DNA from 2 places in the Kocuria sp. CPCC 204721 genome. Region 2 is predicted to be linked to the other one. Evidence: predicted binding sites of a transcription regulator. Region 2 holds the regulator's gene; the other holds the start of a gene.
The links. The regulator LexA, encoded in region 2, represses DNA repair genes until DNA is damaged. The targets are predictions, from matches to a motif close to TCGAACANNTGTTCGA.
Positions count from the first base shown of each region.

Region 1: a site for LexA is predicted at 6,925-6,940, ahead of ruvA (Holliday junction branch migration protein RuvA). Genes of this name have one in related genera too.

Region 1 covers NZ_JAVKPO010000002.1:41,002-49,006, forward strand. The annotation lists gene RF637_RS02895 (DUF2382 domain-containing protein) at 1-131, shown strand, start outside; gene thrS (threonine--tRNA ligase) at 453-2,585, shown strand; gene RF637_RS02905 (HIT domain-containing protein) at 2,582-3,157, shown strand; gene RF637_RS02910 (MurT ligase domain-containing protein) at 3,210-4,523, shown strand; gene RF637_RS02915 (glutamine amidotransferase) at 4,533-5,264, shown strand; gene RF637_RS02920 (YebC/PmpR family DNA-binding transcriptional regulator) at 5,351-6,112, shown strand; gene ruvC (crossover junction endodeoxyribonuclease RuvC) at 6,117-6,842, shown strand; gene ruvA (Holliday junction branch migration protein RuvA) at 7,028-7,669, shown strand; gene ruvB (Holliday junction branch migration DNA helicase RuvB) at 7,672-8,005, shown strand, end outside.
Region 2 covers NZ_JAVKPO010000009.1:28,626-36,630, reverse strand. The annotation lists gene hflX (GTPase HflX) at 42-1,745, shown strand; gene RF637_RS09460 (ATP-dependent DNA helicase) at 1,742-3,796, shown strand; gene lexA (transcriptional repressor LexA) at 4,034-4,807, opposite strand; gene RF637_RS09450 (LysM peptidoglycan-binding domain-containing protein) at 5,088-5,519, shown strand; gene RF637_RS09445 (histidinol-phosphate transaminase) at 5,671-6,774, shown strand; gene hisB (imidazoleglycerol-phosphate dehydratase HisB) at 6,931-7,548, shown strand; gene hisH (imidazole glycerol phosphate synthase subunit HisH) at 7,566-8,005, shown strand, end outside.

The DNA of each region.
Region 1 (8,005 bases), on a different contig from region 2:
TCGGGCTGAACAAGCAGACCGTCCAGGAGACCCAGCGCGTCGAGGCCGACGTCCGCAAGGAACAGGTCGATGTCGAGACCGACGTCGATCGTGGTGACCTCGGCCGTGACGGCGAGGCTCCCCGCCGCTGATCCGCGGCGCGCGGCTGACGCCGTGTGAGCACTGACGGTTGTACCCCGGGTTCCGGCCCGGGGTACAGCCATGTCCGGGTACAACCGCGCCGGGGCACGCCCGCGTCCGCGCACCGCGCTGTCGTGGAGGCGGCCGGCTCGGTAGGAGAGGTGCGGTCCGCACGGACGCGGCCCCGCAGCGGGGTCGTGCCCGTCTTCGTGGCGGCGGGGCCGGGGCGGTAGCATCAATGAGGTCGTCGGCGCGTCCAGCGCGCGAGTCCTGCACGACGGCCCGCCCCCGGTACGGGCGGGCGCACACAAGATCTGACGAGGAGAAACACCATGACGGATGCCCCTTCCCTGCGGTTGACGGTGGACGGCGAGTCACGCACCGTGGACCAGGGCACCACGGCCGCGGAGCTGTACAGCGAGCAGCGCGACGTCGTGGTGGCGCACGTCAACGGTGAGCTCAAGGACCTCGCGATCGAGCTGCGGGACGGGGACACCGTGGAGCGCGTGCTGATCGGTGACCCCGAGGGCCTCGAGGTGCTGCGCCACTCCACGGCCCACGTGATGGCCCAGGCCGTGCAGGAGCTGCGCCCGGACGCGAAACTGGGGATCGGGCCCTACATCACGGACGGGTTCTACTTCGACTTCGACGTCGAGGAGCCGTTCACCCCGGACGATCTGAAGAAGCTCGAGAAGTCGATGCTCAAGATCGTGAACAAGAACCAGATCTTCCGCCGGCGCAGCGTGAGCGAGGACGATGCCCGGGCGGAGATGGCGGACGAGCCGTACAAGCTCGAACTCATCGACCTGGCCGGCGGTCCCGGCTCCGGTGCCATGGACGAGTCCGCGGAGGGTGCCTCGGTGGAGGTGGCCGCCGGTGACCTCACGATCTACGACAACCTGGACCGTAAGAGCGGGGACGTGGTGTGGCGGGACCTGTGCCGCGGCCCGCACCTGCCGGACACCAAGCACATCGGCAACGGCTACGCGCTGATGCGTTCGGCCGCCGCGTACTGGCGCGGGAGCGAGAAGAACAAGCAGCTGCAGCGGATCTACGGCACGGCATGGCCCACCAAGGACGAACTGCGCGAGTACAAGGAACGATTGGCAGAGGCCGAGCGCCGCGACCACCGCAAGCTGGGTGTGGAACTGGACCTGTTCTCCTTCCCGGACGAACTGGGCTCCGGGCTGCCGGTGTTCCACCCCAAGGGCGGGATCATCCGCAAGGAGATGGAGGACTACTCCCGCGAGCGCCATGCCCAGGCCGGGTACGAGTTCGTCTACACGCCCCACATCACCAAGGGTCATCTCTACGAGGTCTCGGGTCACCTGGACTGGTACCGGGACGGGATGTTCCCTCCCATGCACGTGGACGAGGAGCGCGATCCGGCCACGGGTGAGCTGACCAAACCGGGCCAGGACTACTACCTCAAGCCCATGAACTGCCCCATGCACAACCTGATCTACCGCTCCCGGGGCCGTTCCTACCGGGAACTGCCGCTGCGGTTGTTCGAGTTCGGTGCGGTCTACCGCTACGAGAAGTCCGGTGTGATCCACGGTCTGACGCGTGTGCGTGGGATGACGCAGGACGACGCCCACATCTACTGCACGCGTGAGCAGATGAAGGGCGAGCTCACGAGCACCCTGAACTTCGTGCTGTCCCTGCTCAAGGACTACGGTCTGGACGACTTCTACCTGGAACTGTCCACCAAGGACCCGGAGAAATTCGTGGGCTCGGACGAGATCTGGGAGGAGGCCACTCGCACCCTGCAGGAGGTCGCCCAGGACTCGGGGCTCCAGCTCGTACCGGATCCCGGGGGAGCGGCGTTCTACGGTCCCAAGATCTCGGTGCAGGCGCGGGACGCGATCGGGCGCACGTGGCAGATGTCCACGATCCAGCTCGACTTCAACCTCCCCGAGCGCTTCGACCTCGAGTACCAGGCGTCGGACGGCACCCGGCGCCGGCCCGTAATGATCCACCGGGCCCTGTTCGGGTCCGTGGAGCGGTTCATGGGCGTGCTCACCGAGCACTACGCGGGGGCGTTCCCGGTGTGGCTATCGCCCACCCAGGTCCGGGCGATCCCCGTGGCGGACGCCTTCGACGACTACCTCGACGAGTTCGCTCAGGCCTTGCGCGAACGCGGCGTGCGTGTGGAGGTGGACACGTCCTCGGACCGGTTCCCTAAGAAGATCCGCACGGCCTCCAAGGACAAGATCCCATTCGTCGTGATCGCCGGGGGCGACGACGCCGAGGCCGGTACCGTCTCGTTCCGCTTCCGCGATGGCTCGCAGTACAACGGAGTGTCCCAGCAGGACGCGATGGAACTGATCACGGGCCACATCGATCGGCGTCAGAACGTAGACCCCACGGCACCCGCGCAGGACACCCCGGAGGCCCCGGCCGCAGGGGACGGCGCCGTCGCGGCCGACACCGCGGCGGGTGACGCGGCGTCGGGACAGTCGTGAGTGCCCCGGACGCCGCGGCGTCGGACGGGGAGGGCGTGAGCCGGGACGAGTTCGAACTGCCCGGCGACCCGGACGGTTTCCAACGGCTGTGGACCCCGCACCGGTTGGCGTACGTGCGCGGGGAGGAGACGTCCGTGGAGCAGCCTCCGGGATGCCCGTTCTGCACCGCGCCGGGCCGCTCGGACGAGGACGCGCTGATCGTCCACCGCGGGGAGCACTGCTTCGCGGTGCTCAACCTCTTCCCGTACAACCCGGGCCACGTGCTCGTGTGCCCGTACCGCCACGTGGCGGAGCTCACGGAGCTCACGGACGACGAACTGTGGGAGCTCAACACGCTGACCCGCACCGTGGTCCTCGTGATCCGGGACGTCGCCAGCCCCGCGGCGTTCAACGTGGGACTCAACCTGGGCCAGGCCGCCGGCGGTTCGCTGTCCGAGCACCTGCACCAACACGTGGTCCCGCGCTGGACGGGGGACGCGAACTTCATGCCCGTCGTCGCCCACACCAAACCCCTCATCCAGACCCTGGCGGCCACGCGCGAGGACATCGCCCGCGCGTGGCCCCGGGACTGACCCCCCGCGGGCCCCGGACCGCCCCGCCGGGCGAATCCGCCCGCTCACTAGGATGGAGACCATGTCCCGACCACTCGTACGTGTCCTCGGCCAGGGGGTGCGCTGGGCCTCGAGCCTGCGCGGCGGTGGCTCCGCCTTCCCCGGCCTGGTCATGGAGAAACTGCACCCCGGGTTCGTCGCGGAGGAGCTCGCCAAGCTGCCACTCGGCGTGGTGGTGATCAGCGGCACCAACGGCAAGACCACCACGACCAAGATGACCGTCCAGTTGTTGCGTTCACAAGGACTGCGCGTGTTCACCAATCGCACGGGCTCCAACTTCGTGCGCGGTGTCGCGGCGTCCCTGCTCGCGGAGATGGACGCGTTCGGTCGGCTCGTGGCGGACGTCGCGGTGCTCGAGCTGGACGAGGCCCACGCGGTGCACTTCGTGAAGCAGGTCCGGCCCCGGATCTCGCTGTTGCTCAATGTGATGCGGGACCAGCTCGACCGGTTCGGGGAGATCGACACCACGCGCCGGATGCTGAGCCAGGTCGCGCGCGCCACCACGGGCACGGTCGTGCTCAACCGCGAGGACCCTCGGATCGCGAGCCTCGCCCAGGACGTGACCGAGGGCACCGCCGTGAGCTGGTTCGGGCTCTCGGACGCACTGCGCCCCATGTTCCCGTCCGACGACGACATGCGTGACGGGCTACGACAGGTGGACCCCGGCGCCCAGGACTCGGACGTGCCGTCCGCGCGTCGGCCCGACGCCGACGTCGTGCTCGAGGCCGTGAACGCGCGCAGCGTGGAACTCGACGTGCGCGGGCGCAAGCACGACGCCACGGTGGACCTGTACGGCGTCTACAACCAGTACAACGCCGCGGCCGCCCTCGCCACGAGCCTGCAGGTGCTCGGCGACGCCGCGGACGTCCCCTCCCTCGTGGCCGAACTGGGGGAGGTCACCCCGGCGTTCGGTCGCGGGGAGACCATCACGGTCCAGGACAAGCCCCTGCAGTTGCTGCTCGTGAAGAACCCCGCGGGCTTCCGGCTCTCCCTGGCCTCGGCCTCCGCGCAGGACTACGCCACGATGATCGCGATCAACGACCAGTACGCGGACGGCCGGGACGTCTCGTGGCTGTGGGACGTGGACTTCGACGCGCTGCGCGACGGCGGCGTGGACATGGTCTCGGGCGTGCGCGCGTGGGACATGGCGCTGCGCCTGGACTACGACCTCGTGCGCGTGGCCGCGGTGGAACCGGACCTCGGGGACGCGTTACGCCGGTTCATCGCGGACTCGGGGGAGCGCCCCATGAGAATCTTCTGCACGTACACGGCCATGCTCTCCCTGCGCAGGATCCTGGGCGACATGACGCACGTGGCGGCCATCTAGGAGGACACCGTGGCACACGACACCGCCGGGGCGCTGCGCATCGTGCAGCTCTACCCCCGGGACATGAACATCTACGGCGACTGGGGCAACACACTCACGCTCAAGCGCCGCGCCGAACGCCGCGGCCTCGAGACCGAGATCGTGGACTACAACCCCGGCGACCCGTGGCCCGAGAACGCCGACCTCTTCGTGGGCGGCGGAGGACAGGACTCGGGACAGTTCCGCGTGGCCGACGACCTCGCCGTGGTGGCACCGCGACTGCACGAGGCCGTGGCCCGAGGCGTGCCCATGCTCGCGATCTGCGGGCTCTACCAGCTCTTCGGGCACAGTTTCCGCACGGGGGCCGGGGAGACACTGTCCGGGATCGGGATCTTCGACCTCGAGACGGTGGCCGGTCCGGAACGGCTGATCGGCAACATCGTGACCGAGTCCGCGGACCTGGGCACGATCGTCGGCTACGAGAACCACTCGGGGCTCACCCACCTGGGCGCCGGGCAACAACCCCTCGCGAGTGTCGTCTCGGGGGCCGGCAACAACGGGCAGGACGCCACGGAGGGTGCGCGCACCGCGAACGTGCTGGGCAGCTACCTGCATGGGTCGCTGCTGCCCAAGAACCCGCGTGTCGCGGACTTCCTGCTCGCGGCGGCACTCGAGCTGCGCGGCGAGACCCTGCCGGAGGGGGAACTCGACGACACGCTCGCCCAGCGCGCCCGCGACGTCGCAGCGTCGCGCCCGCGCTGACGGGCCCCGCCCCGCGCTCGTTATCATGGAGGTCGATCCGTGTCCGGTCCGCAGGGGCCGGACGCATTCTTTCGAGGAGGTCATTCATGTCAGGTCACTCCAAGTGGGCCACGACCAAGCACAAGAAGGCGGCGATTGACGCCAAGCGCGCCAAGGCGTTCGCCAAGTACATCAAGGGGATCGAGGTCGCGGCCCGCATGGGCGGCGCGGACACCTCGGGTAACCCCGCGCTCGAACTCGCGGTCTCCAAGGCCAAGAAGAACTCGGTGCCCAACGACAACATCGACCGCGCGATCAAGCGCGGCGCCGGGCTCACGGGCGAGACGATCGACTACACCGAGATCCTCTATGAGGCCCGCGGCCCGCAAGGCACCGCGCTGTACATCGAGTGCCTCACGGACAACAAGAACCGCGCGGCCTCCGAGGTGCGCGTGGCCGTGACCCGCCACGGCGGCACCATGGCGGACTCCGGTTCCGTGGCGTACCTGTTCGAGCGCAAGGGCGTGGTGGAGGTCGCCAAGACGGACGGTCTCACCGAGGACGACGTCCTGATGGCCGTGCTCGACGCCGGCGCCGAGGAAGTGCTCGACGAGTCCGACGACTTCGAGGTGGTCAGCGAGGCGACCGACCTGCCCGCGATCCGCACCGCCCTGGACGAGGCCGGTCTCGAGTACAACAACGACGACCCCCAGTTCCGCCCCACCATGAAGGTGGACCTGGACGCCGAGGGCGCCCGCAAGTTCCTCAAGCTCGCGGACGCGGTCGAGGAGCTCGACGACGTGCAGAACGTCTACTCGAACGCCAACATCCCGGCCGAGGTCATGGCCGTGCTCGAAGACGACGAGTAATTCCGTGAGTCCCGTGGTGGCCCGGCAGTCCCAACAGCGCGTGCTCGCGGTGGACCCCGGTCTCACCCGGTGCGGTTTCGCCGTGGTGGACATGTCCGCGCAGCGCACCGGGACGTTCGTGCACGTCCAGGTGAGCGGGACGCGCGCGCACGAGGCCCTCGAACACCGCGTGCTGTCGATCATGCGGGCCGCCGAGGAACTCATGGACCGCTTCCGCCCGGATGTCGTGGCCGTGGAACGCGTGTTCGCGCAGAACAACGCTCCCACGGTCGTGGGCACGGCCCAGGCCACGGGCGTCGTGATCGCCGCGGCCGCGGCGCGGGGCATCCCGGTCGCGTGGCACACCCCGTCCGAGGTCAAGGCCGCGGTCACCGGGGACGGCTCCGCGGACAAGGAATCGGTGAACCGCATGGTCGTGCGCATCCTGCGCCTGGACGCCCCGCCGCGGCCCGCGGACGCCGCCGACGCCCTGGCCCTGGCCGTGTGCCACGGGTGGCGCGGTGGGATGGCCGGTGTCAACGCGGCCGAGCGCACGTCCACCCACTCGGGTTCGCGCCCGATGCAGACCCGCCGGGGTGCCGCACTGACTCCGGCGCAGCAGGCGTGGCGACGCGCCGAGACCGCGTCGCGAGCCCCCGGTGCGACCGTGCCCCGCGCATCCGGTACGGCCGCGTCCCGCGCGCCGGGCACAGCGACCGGTACCCGCGGGCGGCGCGGCCGGGTGTCCTGAGCCTCCCGCTGCGGGCCCGCCTCACGAGCGGGAGCACTCGTTCCGGGTGTCCCCGGCGCTTGGTACAGTGACGAGCAGGAAGTCGTACACGTGTTCGAACGGCGCACCACGTCCTGCCCCTAGGTCGCGGCGCGTTCGGACACACCGATGTTCTCGGCCGGCGGCCGTGGGAGGGGAGGGGCACCGTGATCGCCTCGATAACCGGTGAGGTGCGCTTCGTGGGGGCCACGCTCGCCGTGGTGGAGGTCTCGGGCTTCGGCATCGAGGTCAACGCGAGCCCCCGCACGCTCGCCGGGCTGCGGGTCGGTGCCACCGCGCACCTGCACACCGCGTACATCGCCCGCAAGGACGAGGCGCCGGTGCTGTTCGGTTTCGCCCAGGCGGACGAGAAGGAGATCTTCTCGGTCATGCTCGGGGTCTCCGGGGTGGGCCCGCGCACCGCGCTCGCCGCGGTCTCTGTCCTCGGGCCCGACGACGCCCGGCGCGCGATCGCCGCCGGCGACGACAAGGCCTTCACGGCCGTCCCCGGGATCGGACCGAAGTCCGCGCGGCGCATCGTCCTGGAACTTGCGGACAAGCTCGTCCTGCCGGACCCCGCGCCGCAGCAGAGCGCACAGCCCGGCATGCAGGTGTGGCGTGAGCAGGTCGTGGACGCTCTCACGGGTCTGGGCTGGAGCGAGAAGGACGCGGCCCGCGGGATCGACGACGCCCTCGAAACCCAGCCCGAACTGGCGGAGTCCGCCAACGTGGCCGAGATCCTGCGCGCCGTGCTGTCGTGGCTCGGCACCGCCAAGGCCACGTCCCACACGCGGACCAGGGGGCGGTGAGCATGGCCGTGGAGGAACGCGGATCGGTGGGCCAACAGCGTCTCGTGGGCGCCGAGGGCGACTACGACGACCAGCAACTCGAGGCGTCCCTGCGCCCGGGGACCCTGCACGACTTCGTGGGGCAGAAACGGGTGCGGGCACAGCTGTCGCTCGTGCTCGAGGCCTCCAAGCTGCGCGGGCGCACCGCGGACCACGTGCTGCTGTCCGGGCCCCCGGGCCTCGGCAAGACGACCCTGGCCATGATCATCGCGCAGGAGCTGGACGTCCCCCTGCGGATCTCGTCCGGCCCTGCGATCCAGCACGCGGGTGACCTCGCGGCCATCCTGTCCTCCCTGA
Region 2 (8,005 bases):
CTAGACTTGGTCAACCGTCTCCAGCCATAGATCAAGGAAATATGACGCAATCTCACCAGCACCAGAATCCCGCTCCGAAGCAGCCCGGACACTCCGCGGAACTGACCGGACCGGAACTGGAGGACGTCGTCTCGCGTGTCCTGGCCCGTGCGCGCACACGCTCCGAACCCACCCACGTCCACGACGCCGGTCAGGACGTCTTCGACGATGAACGGGGCGTCCACGGCGCCCGCGACCACGACGCGTCGTATGCCGCGGGTGGCGGACACGATTACCTGGGCCGCGCCCGTGAGCTCGCGGACGAGGACCACGTCCACGTCGAATCCGACGGCGATCAGCAGGACCTCGCCGAGCGTCACGCGCTGCGCCGTGTCGCCGGACTGTCCACCGAGCTCGAGGACGTCACCGAGGTCGAGTACCGGCAGCTGCGGCTCGAGCGCGTCGTCCTGGCGGGTCTGTTCTCGAGCGGGACCCTGGCCGATGCGGAGAACTCGCTGCGTGAGCTCGCGGCGCTCGCGGAGACCGCCGGTTCCGAGGTCATGGACGGTCTGCTGCAGCGGCGCGTGACCCCGGACCCCGGCACGTACCTCGGCTCGGGCAAGGCCCTGGAACTCAAGGACGTGGTGGCCGCGACCGGTGCGGACACCGTCATCGTGGATGCCGAGCTCGCGCCGTCGCAGCGTCGTGCTCTCGAGGACGTCGTGAAGGTCAAGGTCATCGACCGCACGGGTCTCATCCTGGACATCTTCGCCCAGCACGCCAAGTCCAAGGAGGGCAAGGCGCAGGTGGAGCTGGCGCAGCTCGAATACATGCTCCCGCGTCTGCGTGGTTGGGGTGAGTCGCTGTCCCGGCAGGCCGGTGGCCGTGCGGCCTCGGGTGAGGGCATCGGTAGCCGTGGTCCCGGTGAGACCAAGATCGAACTGGACCGGCGCCGGATCCGCCAGCGCATGGCCAAGTTGCGTCGGGAGATCGCGGCCATGAAGCCGGCGCGTGAGACCAAGCGACTCAACCGCAAGCGTCATTCCGTGCCCTCGGTCGCGATCGCGGGGTACACCAACGCGGGTAAGTCGTCCCTGCTCAACAGGTTGACGGATGCCGGGGTCCTCGTGGAGAACGCGCTGTTCGCCACGCTGGATCCCACGGTGCGCAAGGCCGAGACCCCGGACGGGATCGGCTACACGCTCGCGGACACCGTGGGCTTCGTGCGCTCGCTGCCCACCCAGTTGGTCGAGGCGTTCCGCTCCACCCTGGAAGAGGTCGCGGACGCAGACGTCATCGTGCACGTGGTGGATGCCTCCCACCCGGATCCGGAGGGTCAGCTCAAGGCCGTGCGGGACGTCCTCACGGACGTGGGGGCCAATGACATCCCGGAGATCGTGGCCCTGAACAAGGCCGACATCGCGGATCCCGTGGTGCTGGGTCGTTTGCGCAATCACGAGCACCCGTCGGTGGCCGTCTCGGCGCGCACGGGAGAGGGCATCGAGGAATTGCAGCGGTTGATCTCCTCCGCCATTCCGCGCCCAGACCACGACATGGAACTGCTCGTGCCCTACGTTCACGGCGAGGTGGTCTCCCGGCTGCACGCCCAGGACGCCGAGATCCTGCGCACGGAACACACTCCCGAGGGTACGCGGTTGCGTGTGCGCGTTCGCGAGGAACTCGTGGGAGAACTCGAGCCCTACCGCGTGGCGGAGCCCGGGAGCCCGGCCGCCGCGCCCACCGCGGAGGATCCCGCCGGAGCATGAGCGCATCGTTCGTCGACGAAGCGGGGCACGACCTCTCGGACGTCCGCCCCGAAACGCTGCCCGGCGCGGTGGACACGCTCGAGCTCCTCGACTCCGCCGTGACCGCGCTGGGCGGGCAGCGCCGGGAGGGGCAGCGGTTCATGGCGGCCAAGGTCGCCGAGGCCCTCGAGACCGGCCGGCATCTGTTGGTCCAGGCAGGGACAGGAACGGGTAAGTCACTCGCGTACCTCGTCCCGGCCCTGCGCCACGCCCGCACCGCGGACAAGCCCGTGGTCGTGGCCACGGCCACGCTGGCCCTGCAGTCCCAGATCACGGGCCGGGACGTTCCCCGCTTGCTCGACGCGCTCGAGGACGAACTGGACGACCGCCCCGTCGTCGCGCTGCTCAAGGGCCGCTCCAACTACGCGTGCCTGCACAAGGTCGAGGGCGGCTACCCGGACGACGACGGCGCCCTGTTCGACGTCCCCGGTTCGGGACCCGCCGCAGGGGGCGCGGATCGCCCCCTCGGTGGCTTGGCCCAGCAGGTGCTGCGGTTGCGGGAATGGGTCGAGACCACCGAGACCGGGGACCGGGACGACGTCCAGCCGGGTGTCACGGACGCCGCGTGGCGGCAGGTCTCCGTGACCGCCAAGGAGTGCCTGGGGCGCAAGTGCCCCCTCGTGGAGGAGTGCTTCGCCGAGCGCGCCCGGGCCGAGGCCGGCGAGGCGGACGTGGTGATCACCAACCACGCGCTGCTCGCGATCAACGCGTTCGAGGGGCTCGCGGTCCTGCCCGAGCACGACGTCGTGATCGTTGACGAGGCCCATGAGCTGCGGGACCGGGTCACGGGTGCCGTGACCGCGTCGCTGTCCGCCGCCGCGGTACGAGCGGCGGCCACGGCCGTGCGCAAGCACACCGCGGCGTCGAGCGATGCACTCGAGAAGGCCGCGCAGGCCTTCGATCTCGCCTTCGATCCCGACCCGTCCGGACTGTTGCCGCGAGGCTTCACCGAGGAGCAGGTCTACGCGGTCGGTGGCGTTCAGGATGCCGCGCGCACGGGGCTCAGTGACACCAAGGGCGATTCCAAGGGCGAGGACGCGGCACGTCACGCGGCCCGCTCACGGTTGTCCGAGCTGCTGGACACCGCCGAGCGCATGCTGTCGGCGGACACCGCCCATGACGTCCTGTGGATTTCCCGCGTGGGTCGCTGGTCGCCCACCGAGGGATACGTGGGAGCGTCCGAAGGGGAACCGGCGACCCTGAACATCGCGCCGCTCAGCGTCGCGGGGCCCCTGCGGGAGGCGTTGTTCGACGGGCGCACGGTCGTGCTGACCTCGGCGACCCTGGCCGTGGGGTCATCGTTCTCGTCCACGGCCGGCGCTCTCGGCCTGCAGGGCCCGGGGTCCCCCGCGTGGCGGGGCGTGGACGTGGGCAGTCCCTTCGACTACCGCCGCCAGGGCATCCTCTACGTGGCCAATCACCTCGCGAAACCCGGCCGTGGCGTCTCGGAGGAGCAACTCGAGGAACTGCTCGGGCTGCTCGAGGCCTCGGGCGGCGGCGCGCTCGGTCTGTTCTCGTCCCGCCGGGCCGCGGAGGACGCGGCGGAGGCGCTGCGCGATCGTACAGAGCTGCCCATCCTGTGCCAGGGGGACGCCTCCCTGCCGTCTCTGGTCAAGGAGTTCACCGACGATCCCTCAGCGAGCCTGTTCGGAACCATGAGCCTGTGGCAGGGAGTGGACGTGCCGGGGCAATCGTGCCGACTGGTCGTGATCGACCGGATCCCGTTCCCGCGCCCGGACGATCCCCTGGGCACCGCCCGCACACGCGCGGCCGAACGGGCAGGCGGCAACGGGTTCATGTCGGTCTCGGCCACCCACGCCGCGGTGCGCCTGGCGCAGGGCGCCGGCCGACTGATCCGTGCGAGCGGGGACAAGGGCGTCGTCGCCGTGCTGGACTCGCGGCTCGCCACGGCGCGCTACGGGTCCTTCCTGGCCCAGTCCCTCCCGCCGCTGTGGCCCACCACGGACCGCTCGACCGTTCTTGGGGCGTTAGAGCGATTGGCGCGCTCCTGAGCGTTCGACGTCGCTGTGCTCACGTCCGTGGTGCCGTCTAGGGAGACGCGCGTTGAGTGCCTCCGTGCTCCCCGCCGGATCATGCGTGGGTCGGCGCACGGTGTTACGGCGCGCGCCGCAGTCCTGTGAGCGCGGGCCCGTGGTCCGGAGCGCGAGCACGGGCGGTTCCGAGGCGGTGCACGCCGCCGGGTCCCGCGTGACGCGACGCGCGGTTCCCGGAACCGTTCGGAGGGCGAGCTACAGGGAGCGGAAGACCGAGACGACCTTTCCCATCACGGTCGCGTGATCACCCAGGATGGGTTCGTAGCGGGTGTTCTGGGGCAGCAGCCACGTGTGGCCGTCGCGCTGGCGGAAGGTCTTGACGGTCGCTTCGTCGTCCAGCAGGGCAGCCACGACGTCCCCGTTCTGCGCGGAGTTCTGTTGCCGCACCACGACCCAGTCGCCGTCGCAGATGGCTGCGTCGATCATGGAGTCCCCGGAGACCTTGAGCATGAACAACTGGCCGTGACCCACGAACTGCCGTGGCAGGGAGTAGACCTCCTCGACCGATTGTTCGGCGGTGATGGGGCCACCGGCGGCGATGCGCCCCACGAGCGGTACGGGGACCATGGCGTCGTCGTCATCCGCGGCGGGCAGGTCGCCCATGGTGTGCACCGCGGGGGACGCGGCGCCCGATGCGCGGGTCGCCAAGGACTCCACGGAACCCGCGGGCTCGTCGGCCGGCCCCAGGTGGCGGTCGAGTTCCTCCGCGCTCAACGGGCGCAGGACCTCCATGGCGCGGGGTCGGCGCGGATCCCGGCGCAGGTAGCCCCACTTCTCGAGCTGGCCGAGCTGATGGGTCACGCTGGACAGGGACGCCAGGCCCACGGTGTCACCGATCTCACGCATGGACGGCGGGTAGCCGCGCGTGGTGATGCAGCGCTGCACGGCACCGAGGATTCGTGCTTGTCGAGGGGTGAGCGTGCGCGGGCGTCGGTCGGACGCCTGCTGATTCGGGGAAGAAGTGCTCACGTGCGGGGTCCTTTCACCGTCCACGCTGTGCACACCCTGCGGTGGGCCGCGGAGGCCGCTTATGCGTGTCGGAGACGTGGGGTCAACTAACTCCTGTGTGACCTCGAGCTTAACCCGCGCGTGTCCCCGGGTTCAAATATGTGTTCGAAAAGGTCCTCGACAGCATTCGTACACCCGTGCTAGAACTGTGGGTACAGATTCGAAAATGTGTTCTAAATACGCTTCGCGTTCGAACACCGCCACCTTCGGGTGGATCCGGTCAGATCACCAGGAGGTAGCCATGACCGCTCTCACCTTGTCGCGATCCGTTCGTTCCGCCACGGCTGCGTCCTCCGCCGCCGTGCGCGCTCGTACGTCGGCCCGTGCCGCGTCCGTCCAGGCCGCCCCGCGCGCCGCTCACTCGCCGCTGCAGCTCACCCGCCGCGGCCGGTTCTTCCTGATCGGACTGCCCTTCGTCACGGGAGCGGCGGCCCTGTTGGTGGTCGCCGCCGTCTTCCTGCTGCCGCCCACGGTCAAGGCATCCACGGAACCGGCGGGGGCGCCCGTGACCCACGGTGTCACGGTGCAGGCGGACCAGACCCTGTGGGAGATCGCCGCCGTCGCGGACCCGCAGCGGGACACCCGCGAGGTCATGAACGACATCGCCGAGCTCAACGGTCTGACGTCCTCCACCCTGCACACCGGTCAGGTCCTGGAGGTCCCGTCCCGCTGACGGTGACCCGTCGGTGACGTGATCCGTCGGTGCCAAGTGAGCGACTCCTGGTGCGCCGACGAGCTCCGGGCGGTGTCACGACTGGTCCGGGAATCGACACACCGTGAGACGTCGTGTGACCGGATATGCGCCGAGTCCATAGACTGGTCTGGTGAATTCTCGTGATGATTCCCTCGAAGCCCTTCCGCTGCGCGACGACCTGCGGGGCCTGTCTCCCTACGGTGCTCCCCAGCTGGAAGTCCGTGTCGCACTGAACACCAACGAGAACACCCATCCGGTTCCCGAGCCCGTGGTTCGGGCCGTCACGCGGCGCGTCACCGATACCGCGGCGTCCCTGAACCGCTACCCGGACCGGGACTTCACCAATCTGCGGACCGCCCTAGCGTCCTATCTGGGTCACGAGCTGACCGAGGACAATCTGTGGGCCGCCAACGGGTCCAACGAGATCCTGCAGCAGATCCTGCAGGCCTTCGGTGGGCCGGAGCGCTCCGTGCTGAGCTTCGTCCCCACGTACTCGATGTACCCGTTGCTCGCCCTCGGGACCGGCACGCGGTTCATCGCCGGGGAGAGGGCCGCGGACTTCTCCCTGTCCGCGGAGTCGGCGGCTCGCCAGGTGGGCGAGCACGCCCCGAACATCGTGTTCCTGTGCTCGCCCAACAACCCCACCGGGACCGCGCTCGGACTGGACGTCGTCGAGGCCGTGTACGAGGCGGGGGAGGACCGCAACACCATCGTCGTCGTGGACGAGGCCTACGCCGAGTTCGCGCGTTTCGGAACCCCCTCGGCGCTAACCCTGCTTCCCGGCCGTCCCCGGCTCATCGTCACGCGCACCATGAGCAAGGCGTTCGCGTTAGCGGGTGCACGGCTCGGGTACTTCGCCGCGGACCGCTCCGTCGCGGACGCTATCCGCCTCGTGCGTTTGCCGTACCACCTGTCCTCGGTGACCCAGGCGACCGCACTAGCCGCACTCGAACACCACGAGACACTGCTCGGCACGGTCGAGGACATCAAACTGCAGCGCGACCGGATCGTGGACGAGCTCAAGCGACTGGGCCTGACCCCCGCCGAATCCGATTCCAACTTCGTGTTCTTCGAGTGCGGCGGGGATGCCCACGCCATGTGGCAGGGTCTGCTCGACCAGGGCGTCCTCGTGCGGGACGTGGGGATCCCCGGCCACCTACGGGTCACCGCCGGGACGGAAGCGGAGACCACCGCGTTCCTCGAGGCCGTGGAGTCCTACCTCGCCCGGTCCTGAGCCGGACCGTCCGGACCAAGATTCTGAGCCGGCCCGGCTCGTCTCGAACCGTGGGACCGGTCGGGCCGCGGCCCCATGGTCCCACCCCAGCCATCTAGACTGGACCCGCCCGCCGAGCCGTCGCCGGGCGCCGTCCCCGAGGAGATGTCGTCTTTCATGAGCGCAGTCGAGAACCACCGCACCGCCACGGTGGAACGCGTGACCAGTGAATCCACCGTGCGCGTGAGCCTGGACCTGGACGGGACGGGTACGTCCTCGATCGAGACCACGGTGCCGTTCTACAACCACATGCTCACGGCACTGTCCAAGCACTCCCTGATCGACCTGGACATCCAGGCCCACGGGGACACGGACATCGACGTCCACCACACGGTCGAGGACACAGCGATCGTCCTGGGTGATGCGCTGCGCCAGGGACTCGGGGACAAGCGGGGGATCCGCCGTTTCGGGCAGGCCACCGTGCCGCTCGACGAGGCACTCGCGTCCGCCGTGGTGGACGTGTCCGGGCGGCCCTACGTGGTGCACACGGGTGAACCGGAGGGCCAGCAATACCACTTGATCGGTGGTCACTTCACCGGGTCGATGACCCGCCACGTCTTCGAGTCCCTGGCCTACCACGCCCAGTTGTGCCTGCACGTGGAAGTGATCCGCGGCCGCGATCCGCACCACATCGCCGAGGCCCAGTTCAAGGCGCTTGCGCGGGCGTTACGCGAAGCCGTGGAGCCCGACGCCCGCATGGCCGGCGTGGTCCCGTCCACCAAGGGCGCACTGTGAACGGGGCGGAGCAGAACATGACGGAGGCGCCGAGCGTTGTCGTCCTGGACTACGGCGCGGGCAATGTGCGATCTGCCGTGCGCGCCCTCGAGGAGGCCGGCGCGCGGGTGGTGCTGAGCGCCGATCCGCGCGACGTCATGGACGCGGACGGTCTCGTGGTCCCGGGCGTGGGAGCCTTCGCGGCCGTCATGGAGGGATTGCGCGCGGTGGACGCCCCGCGGCTCATCGATCGCCGGTTGAGCGGTGGCCGTCCGGTGCTGGGGATCTGCGTGGGCCTACAGGTCATGTTCGACCGCGGCGTGGAACACGGTCACGAGTCCGAGGGACTGGCACAGTGGCCCGGGACCGTGGAACGCCTCGACGCTCCGGTGGTCCCGCACATGGGCTGGAATGAGGTGCGCCCGCCGGAGGGCTCGGTACTGTTCCGCGGCATTGAGGACGAGCGGTTCTACTTTGT